4 regions of the Lysinibacillus sp. FSL W8-0992 genome follow, and region 2 is predicted to be linked to each of the others. Evidence: riboswitches for the same ligand, from Rfam matches in the RefSeq annotation. Region 2 holds a riboswitch; each other region holds the start of a gene.
What was found. Region 2 has a riboswitch for S-adenosylmethionine ahead of NSQ74_RS04970 (cyclase family protein). Riboswitches for the same ligand answer to the same signal wherever they lie in the genome.
Positions count from the first base shown of each region.

Region 1: it holds a riboswitch for S-adenosylmethionine, as region 2 does, so the genes downstream of both, metK (methionine adenosyltransferase) here and NSQ74_RS04970 (cyclase family protein) in region 2, are expected to answer to the same signal.
Region 3: it holds a riboswitch for S-adenosylmethionine, as region 2 does, so the genes downstream of both, NSQ74_RS17120 (YezD family protein) here and NSQ74_RS04970 (cyclase family protein) in region 2, are expected to answer to the same signal.
Region 4: it holds a riboswitch for S-adenosylmethionine, as region 2 does, so the genes downstream of both, NSQ74_RS06230 (bifunctional homocysteine S-methyltransferase/methylenetetrahydrofolate reductase) here and NSQ74_RS04970 (cyclase family protein) in region 2, are expected to answer to the same signal.

Region 1 covers NZ_JBBOZQ010000001.1:1,903,893-1,909,284, reverse strand. The annotation lists gene NSQ74_RS09535 (alpha/beta hydrolase) at 117-923, opposite strand; gene NSQ74_RS09530 (gamma carbonic anhydrase) at 1,059-1,571, shown strand; gene metK (methionine adenosyltransferase) at 1,933-3,129, opposite strand; SAM riboswitch class I at 3,385-3,503, opposite strand; gene pckA (phosphoenolpyruvate carboxykinase (ATP)) at 3,706-5,292, shown strand.
Region 2 covers NZ_JBBOZQ010000001.1:1,036,079-1,041,470, reverse strand. The annotation lists gene NSQ74_RS05010 (YunC family protein) at 1-138, shown strand, start outside; gene NSQ74_RS05005 (SIMPL domain-containing protein) at 174-824, shown strand; gene NSQ74_RS05000 (histidine phosphatase family protein) at 896-1,441, opposite strand; gene NSQ74_RS04995 (group-specific protein) at 1,595-1,843, shown strand; gene NSQ74_RS04990 (DUF1540 domain-containing protein) at 1,886-2,044, opposite strand; gene NSQ74_RS04985 (methyltransferase domain-containing protein) at 2,158-2,760, opposite strand; gene NSQ74_RS04980 (VOC family protein) at 2,833-3,276, opposite strand; gene NSQ74_RS04975 (hypothetical protein) at 3,531-3,836, shown strand; SAM riboswitch class I at 3,945-4,046, shown strand; gene NSQ74_RS04970 (cyclase family protein) at 4,259-4,996, shown strand; gene NSQ74_RS04965 (DedA family protein) at 5,068-5,392, opposite strand, start outside.
Region 3 covers NZ_JBBOZQ010000001.1:3,400,680-3,406,071, reverse strand. The annotation lists gene NSQ74_RS17130 (LysR family transcriptional regulator) at 1-575, shown strand, start outside; gene NSQ74_RS17125 (phosphopantothenoylcysteine decarboxylase domain-containing protein) at 673-1,347, shown strand; SAM riboswitch class I at 1,562-1,659, shown strand; gene NSQ74_RS17120 (YezD family protein) at 1,733-1,888, shown strand; gene NSQ74_RS17115 (flavin reductase family protein) at 2,102-2,590, opposite strand; gene NSQ74_RS17110 (hypothetical protein) at 3,233-3,772, shown strand; gene NSQ74_RS17105 (ABC transporter ATP-binding protein) at 3,972-5,129, opposite strand; gene NSQ74_RS17100 (PucR family transcriptional regulator) at 5,234-5,392, opposite strand, start outside.
Region 4 covers NZ_JBBOZQ010000001.1:1,281,261-1,286,652, reverse strand. The annotation lists gene metH (methionine synthase) at 1-78, opposite strand, end outside; gene NSQ74_RS06230 (bifunctional homocysteine S-methyltransferase/methylenetetrahydrofolate reductase) at 71-1,918, opposite strand; SAM riboswitch class I at 2,009-2,108, opposite strand; gene hemG (protoporphyrinogen oxidase) at 2,234-3,622, opposite strand; gene NSQ74_RS06220 (globin-coupled sensor protein) at 3,929-5,218, opposite strand.

The DNA.
Region 1 (5,392 bases), 870 kb from region 2:
AAATATGAATATTCTTACTTTAAGACATTATAGTATTACATTTTTCTGAAAATTACAATATTATTTCCAAGTTACTATACATCTTATTCAACAATATTTTTCGGAGGGGAAACATTCTATCGAATTATATATCCAATTCGACGCAAGGCATTATTAACAAAATCTCGGATATAGACAAAAATCTCTTCACGCTCTATTTCATGGAATAGATTATGGTAGCATTTTGCCCATTCTTTAAATTGGAATTCAGCAAACTCCTGTTGATGTAGCCAATTGCGTGTTTGTCTAGTTTCCGTGATACTATCTCTTTCACCAGTCATAATAAGCATAGGCGTGTTCGGAAACTCTGCTTTTGGCATGACCGCTAAATTGCGCATCATTTGCTGTAATTCACGATACCACTTTACTGAGATAACGGACTTAAAAGGAAACTCGTCCTTCATTTCATCTCTACCTTCGACACTACGCGTTAATTTGTCAAAAGAGATATCGTGTGTCATTTTAACGCTTGCCGTTAAAGCACTTAAGCTCGTTAATGCATTTGATAACTTACCAGGCTGTAATTTTAAATGCAGCCAAGGTGATGTCAAAATAATTCCTGCACACTCATATTTTCTCTTATGCATTGTATGAAGGATTAACGTTGCTCCTAGTCCGTGCCCCATTAAAAACACTGGCAAATCATATGAAAAAGCATTTTCAATTAAATGCCTTGTATATTTGTTGTACTCTTTAAAGTCCTCATCATGGACACGTGAGAGTTTCGCATTTGCCCCATGATTCGGTAAATCCCCCATGACTACGTGGAAGCCTTCCATTCTGAGTTTTTCAATAAGCCATGCGTACCAACGGTGATTTTCATAAGCACCGTGAACAATAGCAATCACAGCCTTCGCTTGTCCATCAGCTTCCCATTTCCACATTCACATAGTCCTCCTAAATAAATAGTTACACAATGATTATAACGAAATATTCTCGTCTTTATAAAATTATATTTGCATAAAATTGCGCATTTGATACGATAATACTACATCAAAGAAAGAAAAGAGGCGTTTAGCATGATTTATCCGTTTAAAGACAAAACACCTAATATCGATCCATCAGTTTTTATAGCTGACTATGCAACCGTTACTGGTGACGTAACGATTGGTGCCGAGACAACTATATGGTTTAATACAGTTATTCGAGGTGATGTATCACCAACAATAATTGGTAAACGAGTAAGTATCCAAGATCTTTGCTGTCTACATCAAAGTCCAAAATATCCATTAATAATCGAAGATGAAGTAACAGTTGGACACCAAGTAACTTTACATAGCTGTACAATTCGAAAAAATGCATTAATAGGTATGGGATCAATCGTGTTGGATGGGGCAGAGATAGGAGAAGGTGCATTTATTGGTGCGGGTAGTCTTGTACCTCCAGGTAAAGTCATTCCTCCTAATTGCTTAGCATTAGGTCGTCCAGCAAAAGTTGTACGTGAATTAAATGCTGAAGATAAAGAAGACATGGAACGTATCGTTAGAGAATACGCCGAAAAAGGTCAATATTACAAATCTCTTCAAAAATAATGGATGCCCTAAAAATACGCGGGCTGCGATATAGGTGTAAGTGCTCTAGTAATAAACAAAGTTATATAGGATAAAAAATAAATTCGCGATTTCCTTCCAAGGTAAACGGAAAGACGCGAATTTTTTTGCAATCAATTACGCCTAGGCATCATTTCATCCAAATTTTTACAGTATGCTCGAAAAGCGCCTTAGAAAATCTATGACATCCGCCTAGGCCTTTAACTTGCTTCAGCATTCAAATCCAACCTTTAGAAGTGGGGTGTGAATGCTGAAGCAAGTTAGAAAGGGGCCATTACGTAGCCCCTTCACTAAAACATTTGCTTATGTTTACCACATATTCGAATGCTCTTTACAAAATAGCTTATAGACTTGCTTTTTCTCTTAATGCATCAGCCTTGTCCGTATTTTCCCAAGGCACATTTAAATCTGTACGACCAAAGTGACCATAAGCAGCCGTTTGTTTGTAAATTGGGCGACGTAGATCTAGCATTTTAATGATGCCTGCTGGACGTAAATCAAATAGTTCGCGAACCCATTGTACGATTTCGCTTTCGCTTACTTTTCCTGTACCAAATGTATCTACTGCGATTGATACTGGTTGTGCTACACCAATGGCATAAGCAAGTTGGACTTCAGCACGTTCTGCTAAACCTGCAGCAACAATATTTTTTGCCACATAACGAGCAGCATATGCAGCTGAACGGTCTACTTTTGTAGCGTCCTTACCAGAGAATGCACCACCACCATGACGTGCATAGCCACCGTATGTATCAACGATGATTTTACGCCCAGTAAGTCCAGCATCTCCTTTAGGTCCACCAATAACAAAACGACCTGTTGGGTTGATGAAATATTTCGTTTGAGCATCTAATAACTCACTAGGTACTACTGGTGCTATTACTAACTCTTTTAAGTCTGATTGAATTTGTTCAAGTGATGCTTCTTCATCATGCTGTGTTGAAATAACAATAGTATCGACACGAACTGGGATGTTGTGTTCATCATACTCAATTGTCACCTGTGTTTTACCGTCTGGACGTAAATATGCTAGTTCACCTGATTTACGTACTTCTGTTAAACGACGAGCTAATTTATGCGCTAAACTAATAGGTAATGGCATTAACTCAGGTGTTTCGTTACAAGCGTAACCGAACATTAAGCCTTGGTCACCTGCGCCAATAGCTTCAATATCTGCATCAGTCATAGAACCTTCGCGCGCTTCTAATGCTTGGTCTACACCTTGGGCAATATCTGGTGATTGTTCACCAATTGCAACTAGTACTGCTAAGTTTTCAGCATCAAAGCCATATTTACCGCGTGTATAGCCGATTTCTGCTACTGTATCACGCACGATACCTTTAATATCTACATAAGTAGAAGTAGTGATTTCCCCTGCTACTAATACTAATCCTGTTGTTACAGTTGTTTCACACGCTACACGTGCATTTGGATCTTCTTTTAAAATGGCATCTAAAATGGCATCCGAAATTTGGTCACAAATTTTGTCGGGATGTCCTTCTGTTACACTCTCTGATGTAAACAATCGACGGTTTGTCATTTGATTTTCCTCCTATTACTCTTACAAATAGCATTTGCGAAATTAATACGGTACTCATTACCCATGTCAAGTTCGCTCCTGAAGGATAGAACTTTCAAGCCGTTGTTGCTTTTAACATGAGGATTTCGAAAGATCCGTCATTATAATAAGGAAAGAATTGTATATACTTACCTTTACATTCATTATGAAAATAAAAAAAATCCTTTTCTCACGTACTTTACATGAGGAAAGGAATAATGACTTCGTAACCTTTCACTCTTATCGTTCAAGGGTTTTCCCCTTGCATCAGGTTGGCACCAGCGCATGTCGTGAAATAGTTCATGCAGGTTGCCGGGTTTCACAGGGCCTGACCCTCCACCAGCTCGGGATAAGAGTATCCGTTCAATTCCTCATCTTACGTAAAAGGTCGAACGTTGTCAATTATTTTATGACTTTTTGTTGAAAGTTATTTAAAACACGAAAATAATTTTTGAATTAGTATAGATTATTAAAGCAATTGTGTTATACTATTTTTGAAATTAAGAAAAACTCCCTCAAACTCAAGGGAATACTATAAAAAAGGATGGTATTTAATCGATGAATTCAGTAGAAATTGCAAACGAACTGAAGGAATTATTAAACGGCGGGAACATTAACGTTCAACTTTCAGTACCACAATTAGCGGAAAAAGCTACATCTCGTGGTGAGGCTATGTTAACAGTAGATGGCGCAGTTCGTGCAGAAACTGGCAAATACACTGGTCGTTCACCTAAAGATAAATATACGGTAGAAGAAGAAAGCACAAAAGATAAAATTGACTGGGGTAAAGTAAACCAACCAATTTCTTCGGAAGTGTTCGATAACTTATATGTAAAAGTAGTTAAATACTTAAAAGAACGTGACGAATTATTCGTATTCAACGGTTTTGCTGGTGCTGACAAAGATTCACAATTAAGCATCCAAGTAATCAATGAATATGCTTGGCATAATCTTTTCGCCCATCAATTATTTATCCGTCCAACACAAGAAGAATTAGCTTCTCATGTTGCTGACTTCACAGTTATCTCAGCTCCTAACTTTAAAGCAGATCCAGCTATCGATGGTACATCTTCTGAAACATTCATTATTGTATCACTTGAAAAGAAAATCATCCTAATCGGTGGTACTGAATATGCTGGTGAAATGAAAAAATCTATTTTCGGTATTATGAACTACCTATTACCACAACAAGGCATCCTATCAATGCACTGTTCAGCAAACGTAGGTGAAGCTGGCGATGTGGCATTATTCTTCGGTTTATCTGGTACTGGTAAAACAACTTTATCAGCTGACCCTGACCGCAAATTAATCGGTGACGATGAGCACGGCTGGTCTGACAACGGCGTATTCAACATTGAAGGTGGTTGCTATGCAAAAACAATTAACCTTTCTGCTGAAAAAGAACCTGAAATCTATAACGCAATCCGCTTCGGTTCTGTACTAGAAAACGTAGCTGTAGATCCTGAAACTCGTGTTTGTGATTACGATGATGTTTCATTAACAGAAAATACACGTGTTGCTTACCCTATCCAATATATTGAAAATATTGTTGATCCATCTGTTGCAGGTCATCCAAAAACAATCGTTTTCTTAACTGCTGATGCATTTGGTGTATTACCTCCAATCAGTAAATTAACAAAAGAACAAGCAATGTATCACTTCCTAAGTGGTTTCACATCTAAACTTGCAGGTACTGAACGTGGTGTAACAGAGCCAGAACCAGTATTCTCTACATGCTTCGGTTCTCCTTTCCTTCCACTTCCAGCAACTGTTTATGCTGAAATGTTAGGTCAAAAAATCGATGAGCATGGCGCACAAGTATTCTTAGTAAACACTGGCTGGACTGGTGGCGAATACGGTACAGGTAGCCGTATGAAGCTTTCTTACACTCGTACAATGGTACGTGCTGCAATCGATGGTAAACTAAACAACGTTGAAACGACTCAAGATGCTGTATTTGGCTTACACATTCCTACATCAGTTGAAGGCGTACCTTCAGAAGTGCTTAACCCACGCGATGCATGGGCAGACAAAGCTGCTTATGATGTAAAAGCTGCTGAACTTGCTGGTCTATTCAATGGCAACTTCAAGAAATTCTCAAATGTTTCTGAAGCAATCACTAAACTTGGTGGTCCATTAAAATAATAATGCGGCTAAGGGAACGATTTATTCGTTCCCTTTTTTTTACCCGTTTTTATAAAAAATACTCTTCAAATTTTTATGTTTTGGATAGTATTGGAGGATA
Region 2 (5,392 bases):
ATCGCAGGTCGAGCGGTTGGAGTGAAAACAATAGATGAGCTGTTAACAGCCCCACTAGAGTCCGTTACATTTGAGGCAGAGCAACTAGGCATATTCACAGGAATGACTGGAGTAGAAGCATTGTTAAAAATGATTTAAAACACTACTTGAGACCAGTCGGGAGGTGGTATTAAATGTATCACACACATGCCAATCCACATTTGCTCCCTGCATCGCGAATTATGACTGTCACAGGAAATGGAAAAGTAGTAGCGAATGCAAGTTATGTTCAGCTTCAAATTGAGGTAACTACGCAAGGGGAAAATGTGCAGCAAGCACAGCAGGAAAATGCTAGCATTATGAATCGTGTAATTCAATCCATCATGGCACTAACTATTCCAAAGGAAAATATTCAAACTGCGACCTATACGATAGCGCCTATTTATGATTATGTAGATGGCAAACAGGTATTTAAAGGCTATGAGGTAGCAAATGCTATTACGGTCAAAATACCTGATACAAATCTTGTAGGGGTTGTTATTGATACGGCTGTGGAAAATGGAGCAAATCGTATATCCTCTATCCAATTTAAAATTGATAATGCAGATGCATATTACCAGCAGGCGCTTAGCCTGGCACTTCATAATGCTCAAATGAAGGCTAATACGATAGCACAGACAATGCAATTATCTGTGCATCCTCAGCCGATAGAAATTGTTGAAGAAAACGAAAGTGGCCCTGTGCTATATAAATCGATGGCAATGGCAGATTCGTCAATGGTAACACCTATTGAACAAGGGCAAATCACTATTAGTGCCGCTGTCCGCGTTACATTTCAATACTAAATATATTTTCCAGAACGTAAAACAAAGCCAGACTCCATTTATCATAATGTAGTCTGGCTTCTTGTCTTCTATTATTGTGCATCCCAAATACGTTCGATAACCGCTTCGTTATGAATATAGCTTATTTGATAGACATCTGGATTACTTAGCCTTTGCCAAAACATAAAATCTACGTCACTTTGATAACTCTTTAATAGTAAGGAGATTAGATTACCATGACTGACGATAACTGTATGTTCAGTTCCTCTCTCAGCCACTTCTTTTACAACGTTCTTAATGCGATCCATTGCCTCCTGACTGGACTCCCCACCCTCGTATTTTAAATCCAAATTAGTAAAAGTTAATTTTAGTTTTTCATACCAATCCGGTAAATTATCTGTGCTTAATATACGTTCTGAAAGGCGTTCATCTATCTCAATTTTTTTGTTTGTTGTTTTACTTAATAGTTCTATCGATTGGATAGCACGTAAAAATGGACTCGAAATGATTCGGTCGATTTTATAAGTAAGAAAAAATTCAGCTAAACGCATTGCCTGCTTGTGCCCTTTTTCTGTTAAAGGCGCATTTGAAGATTGCCCTTGTGCTTCGCAATGTCTAATTATGTAAATCCTCTTCATTTCGCTCCCCCCTACAAATTGAAAAAAATTGCTACGTTTATTTCTAACATTTTACCATTTATAACAAATATGAGTAAAAGTAATTACTCATGAACTACAAATAACCATCATATATTTAGTCAGTATAAAAGATGATGCTTAAAGGAGGATATGATGCAAGCGGAAAACAAACGCCTTCGGAAAATCCAACATCTTGCTCATGAAATTATGGATGAGATGAACGCAGGGAAAGAATTGAAAGAACTCGAAACATTAATACCTGTCATTGATAATTTATCTCGTGCAATCGGTGATTTAACAGACGCATTTGGCAACTATTCATTAGATTATGTAGAGGAAAAAGTGAAAAATGCTCATACCCTATTGTTCAAGAAAGACAAAGTAGATATGTACCAGTTATGACATAAAAAAAGGGTAGCCCCCTAAAGGGTTACCCTAACGCCATTAATGCTCTTCAGGTGTAAATGTTTTGCAATCTGTTTCTTCACTATTGGATGCATGCTGACCTTTTTGACTTACAACGTAAATAGCTTCTGCTGTACATTTGTTACCAGAGCCCCAATGCGTGCAGTTATTGACTTCACATAGAATCTGTTGTGCCATCGTATCACACCTCCTCTTTTGTTATCCTTAACAAATTCGGGGTTTTCAATACTTAACTTAAACATAAAACCTTAATATAGCCTAAAATCATAATGGTGCCTGTTTTTTCTTTATTATCTTCTAACAGCGACTAATTTATTTGCTGCGTGACAATGTTTAATATTGTTGTCATGCTGATCTTCAAATTGGTAGGAACGATAATATTGAATAGACCAACTATGATATAAATCTTTGATTTCGCCTTCTTTACATATTCCTTTAACAAATGGTGCTAAATCGTCTGGAATATCTACTTCGTCTGTAAATACGGTAATAATATTGATGCCTTGTGTCTTCGTATGTATTTGCATTGAATGAATAATGCTATGCCAAGCTTCACGCTCTAAAAAGTGGAACAAGCCATGTGAAATAATACAATCATAGGAATGTTTAAACTTATAAGTAGTAACATCGTGCACAATAGCCTGTAAGTTATGTAATTGGTGCAACGCTTTATATTTATTGATTTTAGCAATACCTGCCTCCGAAATATCGATGGCTTCAACCTCAAACCCAAGCTGTGCTAAATAGACTGCGTGCCGACCATCACCACACCCTATATCTAAAATACGCGCCCCAGCTTGTAATGTTTTTGCCCATTCAACCACCTCATCACTTGGGTTACCAAAAGCATAATGCGTATCCGCTAAGTAATCTTTCTCCCAAAACGGTTTCACTATACCATCTCCTCTATCGGTTAGTTTATAAAAACGTGCTTTGACAAAACTTCATCAAAGCACACTGACAATCTATTGCGTAATAATTAACATGTCATTTTCATCAAATTGCCACATATCACCGTGTGCAACTTCCCAATAAAAGCCGTTTGGGTCTTGGAAATAGCCGCTATAGCCTCCCCAAAACACTGTTTCAGGCTCTTTTACAATATTCGCTCCAGCTTTTTTTGCTAACAAAAATACTTCATCGACTTCTTCTTTAGACTTTCCATTATAGGCAAGTGTAATGCCATTAAAGCCATTCCCTACAGCAGGTGGATTCGCTTCATCAATATCCTTTACTAAGCGCTCAATTGGGAATAAAGATATTTTTGTTCCTGCATTATTAAAAAAAATAACATCTGGATTTGTTTCATCCCCATAAACGACTACTTCAAACCCAAGCCCATCACGATAAAATGCCAGCGATTCTACCATATTTTTCACACCCAATGTAATTAAGTTTAAACGATTCATCCCATCTGCCCCTTTTCTACAGTATCTAATACTTATTCTACTTTTTTAATTAATTTCCCTTTATCTCACGTTCCATATAAAAGATGTTCTTCAACACAAAACATAATGCCGCTACATAAGATACACTAAGATATTAGCTATGGATTGGAGGAATTCTGCTGTATTACAATCCTTATCCGTATTATGTTTATCAATATCCACATTGGGGCACTTCTAATACGCCTTTACCGCATCATTTGCCGGGACAGCTTGCGATGCCCACATCCCCAAACCCAAATCCGTACCCGCCTATTAATACGTTGAAGTTGAAAACATCTGCCAAACAAATTCAGCCAATTATGCAGCAGGCCCAATTACTGACAGAGAAAATTGAAGGGTCTGATCAATTTGCACATGATCTTAAAAATGCCGCACAGCTTTCCAAGCAAGATGAAGTGCAAAAACTCATTTCTTCAGCTGGCGTTACGGCGAAGTTTGAAGCGAAATATACGCCAGATAATATTCGAATTGTATTATCAGAAGGTGGGTGCTGTAGTATAGCGGTAATTTTATATTGGTAAGGGAAAAGCTTCTTATTTTTTATAACCATGCACTCCGATAGAACTTGTAAACTATTTATGATTATGCTAAAGTATTTGGTATTACTATTTCTGAAAATTCATATATTTTTCTTATCAAGAGAGATGGAGGGATTGGCCCTATGAAGTCTCAGCAACCAGTCTTAGGCATGGTGCTAATTCCAATTTGCGAAATTCGCAAGAAGATGAGGAGACTGACTTCAGTTACACGAGAGTCCTCTTCTTTCAAGGAGGGCTCTTTTTTTATTTTATTTTAAACAAGAGTTAATTTCATATGGAGCAAAAGGGGCTAGGGGCTTGCACGTGGAAAGCGTCTGCCTAAAGCGTAATTTTTATCTCTTCAATGTTCGTATGTAATGATGAAATTAATTCACCACTCATAATAAAGAAAGCAGGGAATAAAAATGACAAATGAACTTTTACAAGCATTGCAGTTATTAAAATCTAAGGAATGGGTTGACTTAACACACACATTCGGACCTAACTCGCCTCATTTTTTTATGTTTGAAGATGCCAAATTTGAAACGCTCTTTTCGCATAATGACGGCTTCTTTGCACAACAATTTACGTTTCCCGGGCAATATGGAACACATATTGATCCACCTATCCACTTTGTTTCAGATACACGCTACTTAGACGAATTAGAATTAAAAGAACTTGTCCTACCGCTAATTGTTATTGATAAGTCCAAGGAAGCTAAATCGGACAATGACTTCACGTTAAGTGTACAAGATATTTTAGATTTCGAAGCAGAATATGGAGAAATTGAAGCAGGTACATTTGTTGCTCTGCGAACTGATTGGAGTAAACGCTGGCCTGATAAGGATTTATTTAATAATAAAGATAAAGATGGTCATAACCATATTCCAGGTTGGGGTTTAGAAGCATTGCAGTTTTTATTTACAGAACGGAACATCAATGCAATAGGTCACGAAACGTTCGATACAGATTCAGCGGCAGATTTCCGTAAAAATGGAACGCTTGATGGCGAATACTTTGTACTAGATCAGGATACATATCAAATTGAACTGATGACGAATTTAGATAAGCTACCAGCAAAAGGAGCAGTCATTTTCAATATTGTGCCAAAGCCTGAAAAAGCATCTGGATTCCCTGTACGTTCATTTGCTATTTTGCCTTAATTCAATACAAAAATGGTCTGCCTCAAATGTCATATAACATTTGCAGCAGACCTTCTTTTAACATGCGATATTCATTTAATCGTATTTCTTTTTTTAAAAATATAGTACACAATCAGCATTATTACTATAAACAGCAATATAGCAAAGAGGCTGTATTGGGATAAATACATACCAACAAAACGCCACTTATTTCCTAGCTCTTTCCCTAAAGTAATAAATGTGAAAGTCCATACTATTGCACCTGCATACGCATAAACAGCAAACTTTTTATAAGGATAATTATTAATGGCTGCAATATATGCTGTAAGGTGACGAACGCCAGGTATAAAGTATCCAATTAATAATAATACAGGCCCTATCTTTTCAAACAATTTTTTCGTAAACTCAATTTTTTGT
Region 3 (5,392 bases), 2.4 Mb from region 2:
TTTCTTCCAACTGGATGCCAGAAATTATCCGTATTATGGACAATCAGTTTCCAGGTATACAAGTAGAGTTACGTGAAGGGGACTATTATGAAATTGAACAGTGGCTACAAAGTGGTGAAGTTGATGCTGGTTTTCTTAATGGTCAAAAATCGGAGCAATTTCAATTTATCGAATTGGTCCAAGACCCCCTTTTATGTATAGTTTCTGATCAAAGCTCTCTTTATAATCGTTCAGAAATTGATATTACTGAACTAGAAGACATGCCTTTTATAATGACATCGTATCGAGGAACTAATGATGTAAAAGTAATTTTAGAGCAGTACCATGTTAAACCGAATATTCGATTTGAGCTATCGGAGGAGGTTGGGATTATTTCGATGATTTCACACCATTTAGGCATTACAATTTTACCTCGATTAGTGATTAACCGATTACCGTCCTCATTAAGGGCTATCCCACTAAAGCAAGGTGGTTATCGTACGATAGGGCTAGCCATGAAACATCAAGCCTCACCAGTAACGAAAAAGTTTGCGGAAATTTTAAGTGTGTGGCTAAAAGAACAAAATAAGAAATAGGTTATTTAAGCTTTTTACGTTAAAATAGAACATGTAGATTGCTTATTAATTTGTTATTTTTCAAAAATGATAGTTTGAAAAGAAAAGGTGAGTGTGAGTGGGGACATTACAAGGAAAAACCGTACTCATTACAAGTGGGGGAACACTTGAAAAATGGGATCGTGTGCGAGGGCATACGAATTTATCGAAGGGGTCAATGGGCTGTTATTTGGCTGAAGCAGCTCTAGCCGCAGGTGCAGACGTCATCTATATGCATGGCTATTTTGCACAATTACCGATTAATCAAGATAAAATGCGTACAGTACGCTTTGAAGGTATTGAAGATTTAAGTGACAAGGTTCGTCATGCTGTACAAAATGAACAAGTAGACATCGTTATTATGGCAGCTGCAGGCTCTGATTGGGTCATTGATAAAGTATACGATCAATCGGGGAATTTAATGGAAGGTGCAGGGAAGATGCCGTCTGACGAGCCCCCAGTTATTCACTTTAAAAAAGCACCAAAAGTGTTAGGGCAAATAAAGGGTTGGCAGCCAAATGTCACTTTAGTAGGATTTAAGCTAGAGGCAACGGACGATGAGGAGTTTTTACTGTCCCGTGCACGTCTTCGTATGGAAACAGCCAATGCACAGTTGATGGTTGCCAATAGTTCACAATCTTTATATGGCGGACAAGAGCCACATTGGATTGTACCTGCACAAGGACAACCTATCAAAGTCATTGGTAAACAAGAAACGGCAAAAGTGTTAATGGAATTCTTACAAAACGAATAAAGAGCAGCTGTGTAGAATATATAATTCTGCACAGCTTTTTTATGTTTTGAACATTCATACTAATGCTTTCAAGATCTTAAGATTGGATTTTAAGAAAATTTAGAGCAATAAAAATGTACTTTTTTCTCTATTGCATAGTATTCAGCTAGGTTTTATAATATTTATATTGACAATAGGTTTTCTGAATTATAGAATTATTTCCAAGAAACGTAAACTCTTATCGCGAGAGGTCTGGAGGAATGAGGCATAATGAAGTCTCGGCAACTGAGTTAATCGGTGCCAACTCCAGCAAAGTTATCTGAGAGATAAGGGGAGGCATCAAATCGTCTTGATGCGTGGATCTCTTTTATACACAAAAGTATGAAAAAAAGAAGGGGTGTATCGTATGTCTCAACTGTCTAAGATTGATGATAAGAAATTAGAAGTTATTGCGAAGGCTATTCAAAATTTAGAATTTGGTGAAGTGCAAATTACAATTCAAGATGGAGTTATTGTCCAAATTAATCGACTGGAAAAACAAAGATTTCCTCAAAAAAAGTAAAGCTTTAAAAGAAGCATAGAAATTAACTCGGGACCAAATTTTAAGCTTATTGTCGCCACATAGTGTCCTGAGTTAATATGCAACATTCATGTACTTGATTCATGTTCCAATATTGTACGCATGTGCAGATTGTTCGTAATGAAAAAATATTATTAACGTACAAACAAAAAAAGTAGGCATCTCAAAATAAAATTTGAAATACCTACTTTTTTATTATTCGTAAAAACTCGTTGGGATTTGACCAATATGCCTACGATGATAAAGCAATGGCTCCTTCTGCGCATTATCAATTTCTAAAATATGACCAATGAAAATCGTATGGTCCCCTGCATCGATTTTTTTATACGTTTCGCATTGCAGCGTAGCTAAAGTATCATGTAATATTGGCAAACCATGTAAAGAATTAGACCATTTGACTTGCGCAAATCGGTCAGGGATTTTGCTTGAAAATACTGTACATAATTGTGTTTGATCGTTCGCTAAAATATTTACCGCAAATTTGTCCGTATTACTAAAAAGTGGATGCAGCTGCGATTTTTTGTCCAATGACCATAGGATAAGGAGCGGATCTATGGAAACAGATGCAAAGGAATTGACCGTTAAGCCAATCGGTTCATTAACATCGCTGTAAGCTGTGACAACTGTGACACCTGTTGGATAATTACCTAAAGCCTGTTTAAAAGCAGTTACTTTGTCCGTCATACAATCACCTCTTATTATTTTATGGAGAATACGGGTTGTTTGTTCTTGTAGCATTTTTTCTGGTGCTATTATGGATAGCCTACAAAATAATCCAGCAACTGTAAAGCTGATTAATAACGATTATTTTAAAAAAATCATCAATTGAAAGGATTTTTTTAATGCTTTTTAATGCTGATTATTACTTGGATATCCAGACTTCTACTTTATATTGTATCTTTAGTCATTAGTGTCAGTAGCAGTTATAGAGCCGGATGGAGATATTAAAGGGATAGATTATTTAGTTAAAATATCTAGTTTTTAAGAGGGGAATGACTTTAACGTTAAAATTTATTTAAAATTGATAGAGAAAAAATTGTATGGTAAAATCTAAGCAAAAATTTTTATCGTTAATATTCTGCATAACGGAACTATTTTTACTTTAATAAAAATAGCTTGATTTATTGATACTTTGCCTATTGAATGAGTTAAGTATTTTCAAATTACTTATGCCTAGGAGGTAGTTAGTGTTAATCGGTTGAAGGTTGTTAAATGTATTCCATCAGGACCATTATGAAATAAATGGTATACCAATACTCACGTACTAGGGATTAAAGATGGGCATATTAGACAACTATATCCAAAAAACTAATGTGAGGTGAATATATGATGGAAGTAGTAACAATTAATGAATTTGTTGTAAAAAGAATTATCGACGATTTGGAAGACGCAGTCAACAATCCTGATAAATATACGATAAGCATAAACGATAATTGGGATGAATTTGTTTCTTTTATCAATAACACTCAAAATAAATATATAGAAGAAGACGGTCTTCTTAGACTTGATGGTGGGTTATCGATTAAATGCTATAATAAAGAGATTTTAGGTGTTCGATATTGGGACTATCTCCCTGAGCTATGGGGATATATTGTCAATGTGATTGAAGATTACTTAGAGGACGGCATTGGGAAAAGTTATTTTCCTGATCAACCAGTTAAAATACAATTAAAGCAATTAAAAAATAAAAAAGTACAATTTTTATTTGATAACGACGATCATGTGTTAGAATTTGAACAAAAAATGCTATTAGGTATCTTTTTAAATCGTGCTGAAGTCTTTTTTACTGTTCTTGTAAAAGAACTTGATTTGACTAAATATAGCTACGAAATTGAAAAAATTCAAAAATTAAAAACCCAGATATGAATCAATTTATATTGAGTGCAACTAATCAAAAAGTGTTAGATTGATTGAATCAATCTAACACTTTTTCTATACCGTTGATGTCCGCTGCGGCGGTGTTTTCCGCTCAGCACAGTAAGCCATAACCCTCGCTATTGTGCAGAGTGCCTCCGCCTTTCATTGTGTGCTGTTATGAACAGAAGTCACCAACTTCGCTACCATCTTAGCCAACAACAACAGGCTTTTCAGTGCCTTCGTTGCCTTTGTTTTGTCCACTATTACCTGGAATAATACGTTCTTCAGTTTCTTTATCGAAGAAGTGTACTTTATTCATATCCAATGCCAGTGGCAATACTTGGCCTGGTTTAGCAGTGGCATTGGAATCTACACGTGCAATAAATTGATGACCTTCGATTTGTGAATAGAGCATAATCTCTGCGCCCATTAATTCAGCTACTTCAATTGTTACATCGACTCTTGAACCTGGAGTTGATTCGATAAATGCTTGTTCATCGTGGAAATCTTCAGGACGAATACCCATAATAACTTCTTTATTGTTATAGCCTTGCGCAAGTAAGTCTTTCATTCTTTCTTGTGGCACAGTAATGGACGTATTCCCAATGTGGAATTTGCCATCTGTAAGTGTACCCGTAAAGAAGTTCATAGCAGGGGAGCCGATAAAGCCGCCGACAAATACATTATTCGGTTGCTCATACACTTCTTTTGGTGCACCTACTTGTTGAATAATGCCATCTTTCATAACAACGAGGCGAGTAGCCATTGTCATGGCTTCTGTTTGGTCATGTGTCACGTAAATTGTCGTTGTTTGTAAACGTTGATGAAGTTTTGTGATTTCAGCACGCATTTGTACGCGAAGTTTCGCATCCAAGTTTGATAAAGGCTCATCCATTAAAAAGACTTTTGCATCACGAACAATGGCACGACCTAATGCAACACGTTGACGTTGCCCCCCAGAAAGGGCTTTCGGTTTACGATTTAAATATTCTTCCAGCCCTAAGATACGCGCTGCCTCGTTCACGCGGCGATTAATTTCATCTTTCGGTAATTTGCGCAGCTTTAAGCCAAATGCCATATTTTCAAATACGCTCATATGTGGGTATAAGGCATAGTTTTGGAATACCATGGCGATATCGCGATCTTTAGGCGCTACATCATTCATTCGCTTTCCATCAATGATTAAATCTCCCTCTGAGATTTCTTCTAAACCAGCAACCATACGCAATGTAGTAGATTTACCACAACCTGAAGGACCTACGAATACAATAAATTCCTTATCTTCAATATCAAGATTGAAATCCTTTACTGCTGTGACATTTTTGTCATAGATCTTAAAAATATGTTGTAATTTTAATTCAGCCAATTTCGCCATCTCCCTTATGTAAGTGTTTTTTTAGAGTATAAGAGAAAAATATGTAAAATGTATACGTATACATTACACAAAACATGTTTGGGCACATTGTACAACTATTGATAATTTTCTGATTTCAACAGTATCATTGCAAGAGAAACAAAAGCAGCGTTTGCAAAGGACCGAATATCTATACCAGTGTTTTCAATAAATTTGTCCAATCGATATTGCAGGCTATTGCGATGGATATAGAGCTTTTTTGCAGTTAAAGAAGC
Region 4 (5,392 bases), 250 kb from region 2:
TTGAAGCATTGTACCCATTGCGCCATCCAGAATTAATATTCGTTTCTCTAGTTGCTCTTCAATCAAGTGCTTAGCCATCTATACTTACCCCTTTTTTCTGTTCATCCAATTGCTCAATAAATTTCATTAACTCTAGCGTCATATCATAGCGTAAAAACGGTGTAATTAAGTAAATACCATTGAAATACTCTGCAGCTACTTCTACTAACTCTTTAGCAATTGCAATCCCTTCTAATGTTGAACGTTCCTTATCTTCACCACATGCCTTCATGCGTGACAGTGCATCGTCAGATAGTTTGATACCTGGTACTTCATGGTGTAAAAACTCAGCGCTCTTATAGCTCGTTACTGGCATAATACCAATATAAATTGGTGCATCTAAATGCTTTGTTGCCTCATAAATTTCAATGATTTTTTCTTTCGTATAAACTGGTTGAGAAATAAAGTAATCCGCACCATGCTCTATTTTTTTCTCTAGTCGAGCTACTGCTCGGTCTAGTACACGTACATTTGGGTTAAATGCTGCCGCTACAGAGAAGTTTGCCTTTTTACGAAGTGGCTTTCCGGAAAATGAAATACCGTCATTTAACTGTTTAATCAGCTGGATTAGCTCCATAGAAGATACATCATAAACGCTTGTGGCTCCTGGGAAATCACCTACCTTAGTCGGATCTCCAGTAACCGCTAAAATATCATGAATGCCAAGTGCATTTAAGCCCATTAAATGTGACTGTAATCCAATTAAATTACGATCACGGCACGTTATATGCGTTAACGGTCGGACACCGTGCGTTTCCTTCAATAACGCACCCATTGCCACATTACTAATGCGGGGCGATGCAAGTGAATTATCTGCCATCATCACTACATCAGCGCCTGCTTCATATAATTTTTTCGCACCTTGAATAAAGCCGTCAATTTCTAAATGCCTTGGTGTGTCTAACTCCACGATAACCGAACGCTCGCGCTTTACCTTCGCGTGCAATGGCTCATACGTCGCAGGCTCTGCTTCACGTACAACCTGTACTTTTTCAGGCTTTGCTAACTTTTCTTCAATAGGTGTTAACTCTTCTAAATATTTTTTCGCTGCTGCTATGTGCTTTGGTGTTGTACCACAGCACCCACCGATTAAACGAACACCTTGGTCAACCAGTGCAACTGCGGCACGACCAAAATAATCAGCTTCTGACTCATATACGACACGCCCATCCTCTAAATCTAGCAAGGATGCATTTGGATATGCAGACATAAATGCTTTTTCAGGAAGCTCAACTCCTTCAAATGCTTGAATTGTATGATGCGGTCCTAAACGACAATTTACGCCTACTACATCTGCACCAAGAGCCTCTAACTCGTGCAATGCTTGATTTAATGCCATTCCATTTTGTAACACGCCTGGTTCATGCATCGACACCTGCGCAATAATTGGTAGCTTTGTTTTGGCACGTAACATTTTCAACGTTGCGCTTAACTCTTCGAAATCATAATACGTTTCAAGTAAAAGGCCATCTGGATTGCCTGCAAGTAACACATTTGCTTGCTCTTCAACTGTCGATAAAATTTCCTCTAACGTTGCATCACTTTTACGAATACCACGGATGCCTCCAATTGTGCCTAACACAAATTGTCCGCCATCTGCTGCAGCACGTTTCGCAATCGTGATTGCAGCTTCATTAAACTGCTGAACTCGCGATTCTAAACCGTAGCGTGCTAATTTAATCGCATTAGCACCGTAAGTATTTGTCTGAATCACATCTGCACCAGCAGCAATATATTCTTTATGGATTTTTTCAATTAACTTCGGTCTCTGTACATTCATTTCTTCATGGCAGTACTCCAAGCCGTAGCCATATAATACAGTACCAATGGCACCATCTGCAGTTAACACATGTGATTTTAACTTTTCTAGCAATCCCATAAAACGTAACCCTCACTTTCCTTGTATCCAAAAATATAAAAAGCCTTCTTTTAAAAAAAGAAGGCTTTAACGAATCGTAATTGTTTTTCCTTCTCATCTTCGACCAAAAAGGTCTTCTGGATTTAGCACCTGACATTAGTTGGTTGCTGAAGCTTCATAGGGCCAGTCCCTCGGCTTCTCTCGATAAGAATGTAGTATGAATTTTTCAAATAATTAAAAGAATCATATCGTTTACAGGCGATAGAGTCAAGACTATTTCACTTAACAAAGGAGATTTCTCCAGAAAAATATCAAATTTCCGCATTTGTTTTACCGTTATACTAGTTTTTCTCCAAGCTCTTCGCCTATTTTTTTACCATTTTGAATACAAGCACCAATGCCTACTCCGAAATAAGAACAGCCTGCAATCGATAAATTTGGATACCTTTCTGCAAGCTCAGCTATTAAGCCCTTCAATGCCTCATGATGTGCTAAATCGTATTTTGGCATTTGATTAATCCATTTCGCAACATTAACTACAGTTGGCTTTTCATCAATCCCTAAACTTTTCTTTACATCGTCTAATGCGACAGCAGCTAGTTCTTCATCTGTCATCTTACGTAATTTTTCATACGCAGGATTGATGCTCTTATAAAAGAGTCGTACAAGCAATTTACTATTAGCAGATGTATGCTTCCATTTTCGACTTGTCCAAGTTGCTGCATTGCATTGGACATTTGAATTATGTGACACAATAAAACCCGTTCCATCTGCTGGTAGCACTGCATCCGGTACATCAAAACCTAAGTAAATTGTTATTGCAGAAGCTGTAGTAAATTCCTTAAAATAATGATCTAACGATGGGTCCTGTAATAAGCTTTGCACCGCTTCATTGGGCAACGCTAGAACAACGTGATTAGCCTCAAGCTTTCTACTATTTGCTAATGTAATTGTATATTGCCCTTCATGTTTCTTTACACTTGTTGTTGCTACACCTTTAATAATTTCTACTTCTGTTAACGTTTCTTCAAGACGGTCAATTAGAGATGATAAGCCTTTTTTAAACGAAATAAACTTTTTATTGGAAGCTTTCATAAATTGTTCGCGATTTGCATCAAACCCCTTGATGATGCTACCGTATTCATTTTTATAATCGATTAAGTACGGCAATGTAGAAGCAATCGAAAGTTGATGTAGGTCACCAGAATATACTCCTGCTAATACTGGCGCTATTTGATTTTGCACAAGCTCTTCACCTAAGTAATACGTTAAAAACTCGCCTATTGAGCTTTCTTTCGTAAAACCTTTATTCGGCATCGTTAAGTCCTGTAATGCGATTTGCTTACCAGCTTCTGATACAAGCGTACTTGCTTCCAGAGATGCTAAACTCATAGGAATACCGAATGTTGAATCAGCTGGTATTGCATGTAATTCGTCGTTTGTATAGATATAAGATACTCCTGTTTCGTTGTACACTAGCTCCTGTTCAAAGTTAAGCTCCTGTACTAGCTCCATAACACCTTTATGACGAGCTACAATTGAATCAGCGCCCGTTTCCATTATAAAACCATGGTCATATGCGGAGTATAGCTTTCCACCTAAGTATGCATTTTTTTCAACAAGTACTAGGTTTACATCTATTTTTTTCTCCAATACTTGACGTTGTAGATAATGCATCGTACATAAACCTGTAATCCCGCCACCCAATACAACTATTGTTTCCATGAAGATCGCCCCTAATTTCTTTATTTATCTCCTATTAGTATAAACTGTTTTTGCAAACATTTACGTTCAACCCATTACAAATTTAGCAAAAATGAAGCAATCAAAAAATAAATAGCCGTTGATTGCGCTACGGGTAAATTGTTTGAGTGCCTGGCACCCTTAATAAAAATCCACTTCGTTTTCCTTATAGGAGGGCAAGAGCACAAAGACGATAAAGCTCCTATCCTACCTGCGGAAAGCAAAGCGGATTGTAAATTAATTTTTTATTTAGAGGACATTTAAGCCCCATTTTATGAAATCATTAAATTAGTTTAAGTTTTGGGCAACATTCGCTAATTTATCTGCTGAATTTGTAACTTCATTAAATGCAAGTCCAAGCTCATTAAGAATCTCAGCCACAGCGAGCACTTCTTTTTCCATGCGATCATTTTGACACTTAGCTTGTGTCATAGCATCTAAAATTTTGTTAAATTGCCCCTCAGTTTGAGTCATGTTTTCCTCACCTGACGCAACTTCTTCCTGAATATGGCTAAGTGTGTGAGCAAGCTTATCCGTTCGCTCCGTCGTCTTTTCTAATAATTTAGCTACGGATGTGACAGATTCCTTTGTTTGACTAGATAATTTACGAACTTCATCGGCTACTACACTAAAGCCTTTCCCCGCTTCTCCAGCACGAGCTGCTTCAATAGCTGCATTTAAAGCTAATAAATTTGTTTGATTTGCAATGTTCGTCACAACATTCATAATCGCTTCCATTTCCTTAGACATTTCTGTCAATTGCTTAATATTGTCTGTAATATCATCTACTGATTGAATAATGTTACTCATATTTTTTGATTGATGTTGTAGACGTTCCCGACCTTCAATCGCCTGACTTTCAGCTAGCGTACTAACCTGCAATGATCTTTTCGCCAATTCCTTAATCTCATGTGATTGATTATTTAATTGATGGAATGAGGCATTTGTTTCTTCAGAAATTGCAGCAAGCCCCTCTGAAGATTCCACGATTTTTCTCTCAACTGCTTCTTTCTCACGTTCTACATTTTCCTTTAGTCGTTCGACTGTACTTTCAAAAGCCTCTAAGACAAGCTGCTGCTCAAAATTAGAAATTTTAGAGATTGCACGAATTGTATTAAATTGGTCCATAGGGTGTTCTACATGTTTTTCTACCAAGTCAATAAATGAAATGGCTAAATCTTGGAAAGCACAAATATACCATTGTGTTCTAAGGCCGATATGTACATGTACTTTTGCGATACTTACTCGTCTTTTATAAAACTCTTCATCTATTGTACCGTTAAACATTTCAATAATATGACGGCGCAATGTGACCTTCAACTTATCTACAGAACTATGTTTATTAATAATATCTACTAAACTTTGCTCAGTTCCAATCATTCCATAAAATCGGTCTACGATTTGATTTATGTTGTCCTCAACAAATGGTTTAAAAGCCTTTAAATATTGTAAATCTAGTTTGGTCAAATTTAACATTTCAATCTGCTTCACCAATGTTCGTGAGTTCGGAACATCCATTGTCACTGAGTATTGTTGTAAATCTAATGGCATTGCCTTTTTCTGTTTTTGAAAAATCACACTTTTCCCTCTTTCATATACATGTTCTTTTGAAGAGCTGAGCATAATCTATTTCCGTTTACCCAAATATATTTATAAATATACGAAAAAATACCACGACCGCTAATAAATTAACAAGAAAATAATATAACAAAATAACATCATAATAATCAATAATTCATTAATTTTACATTT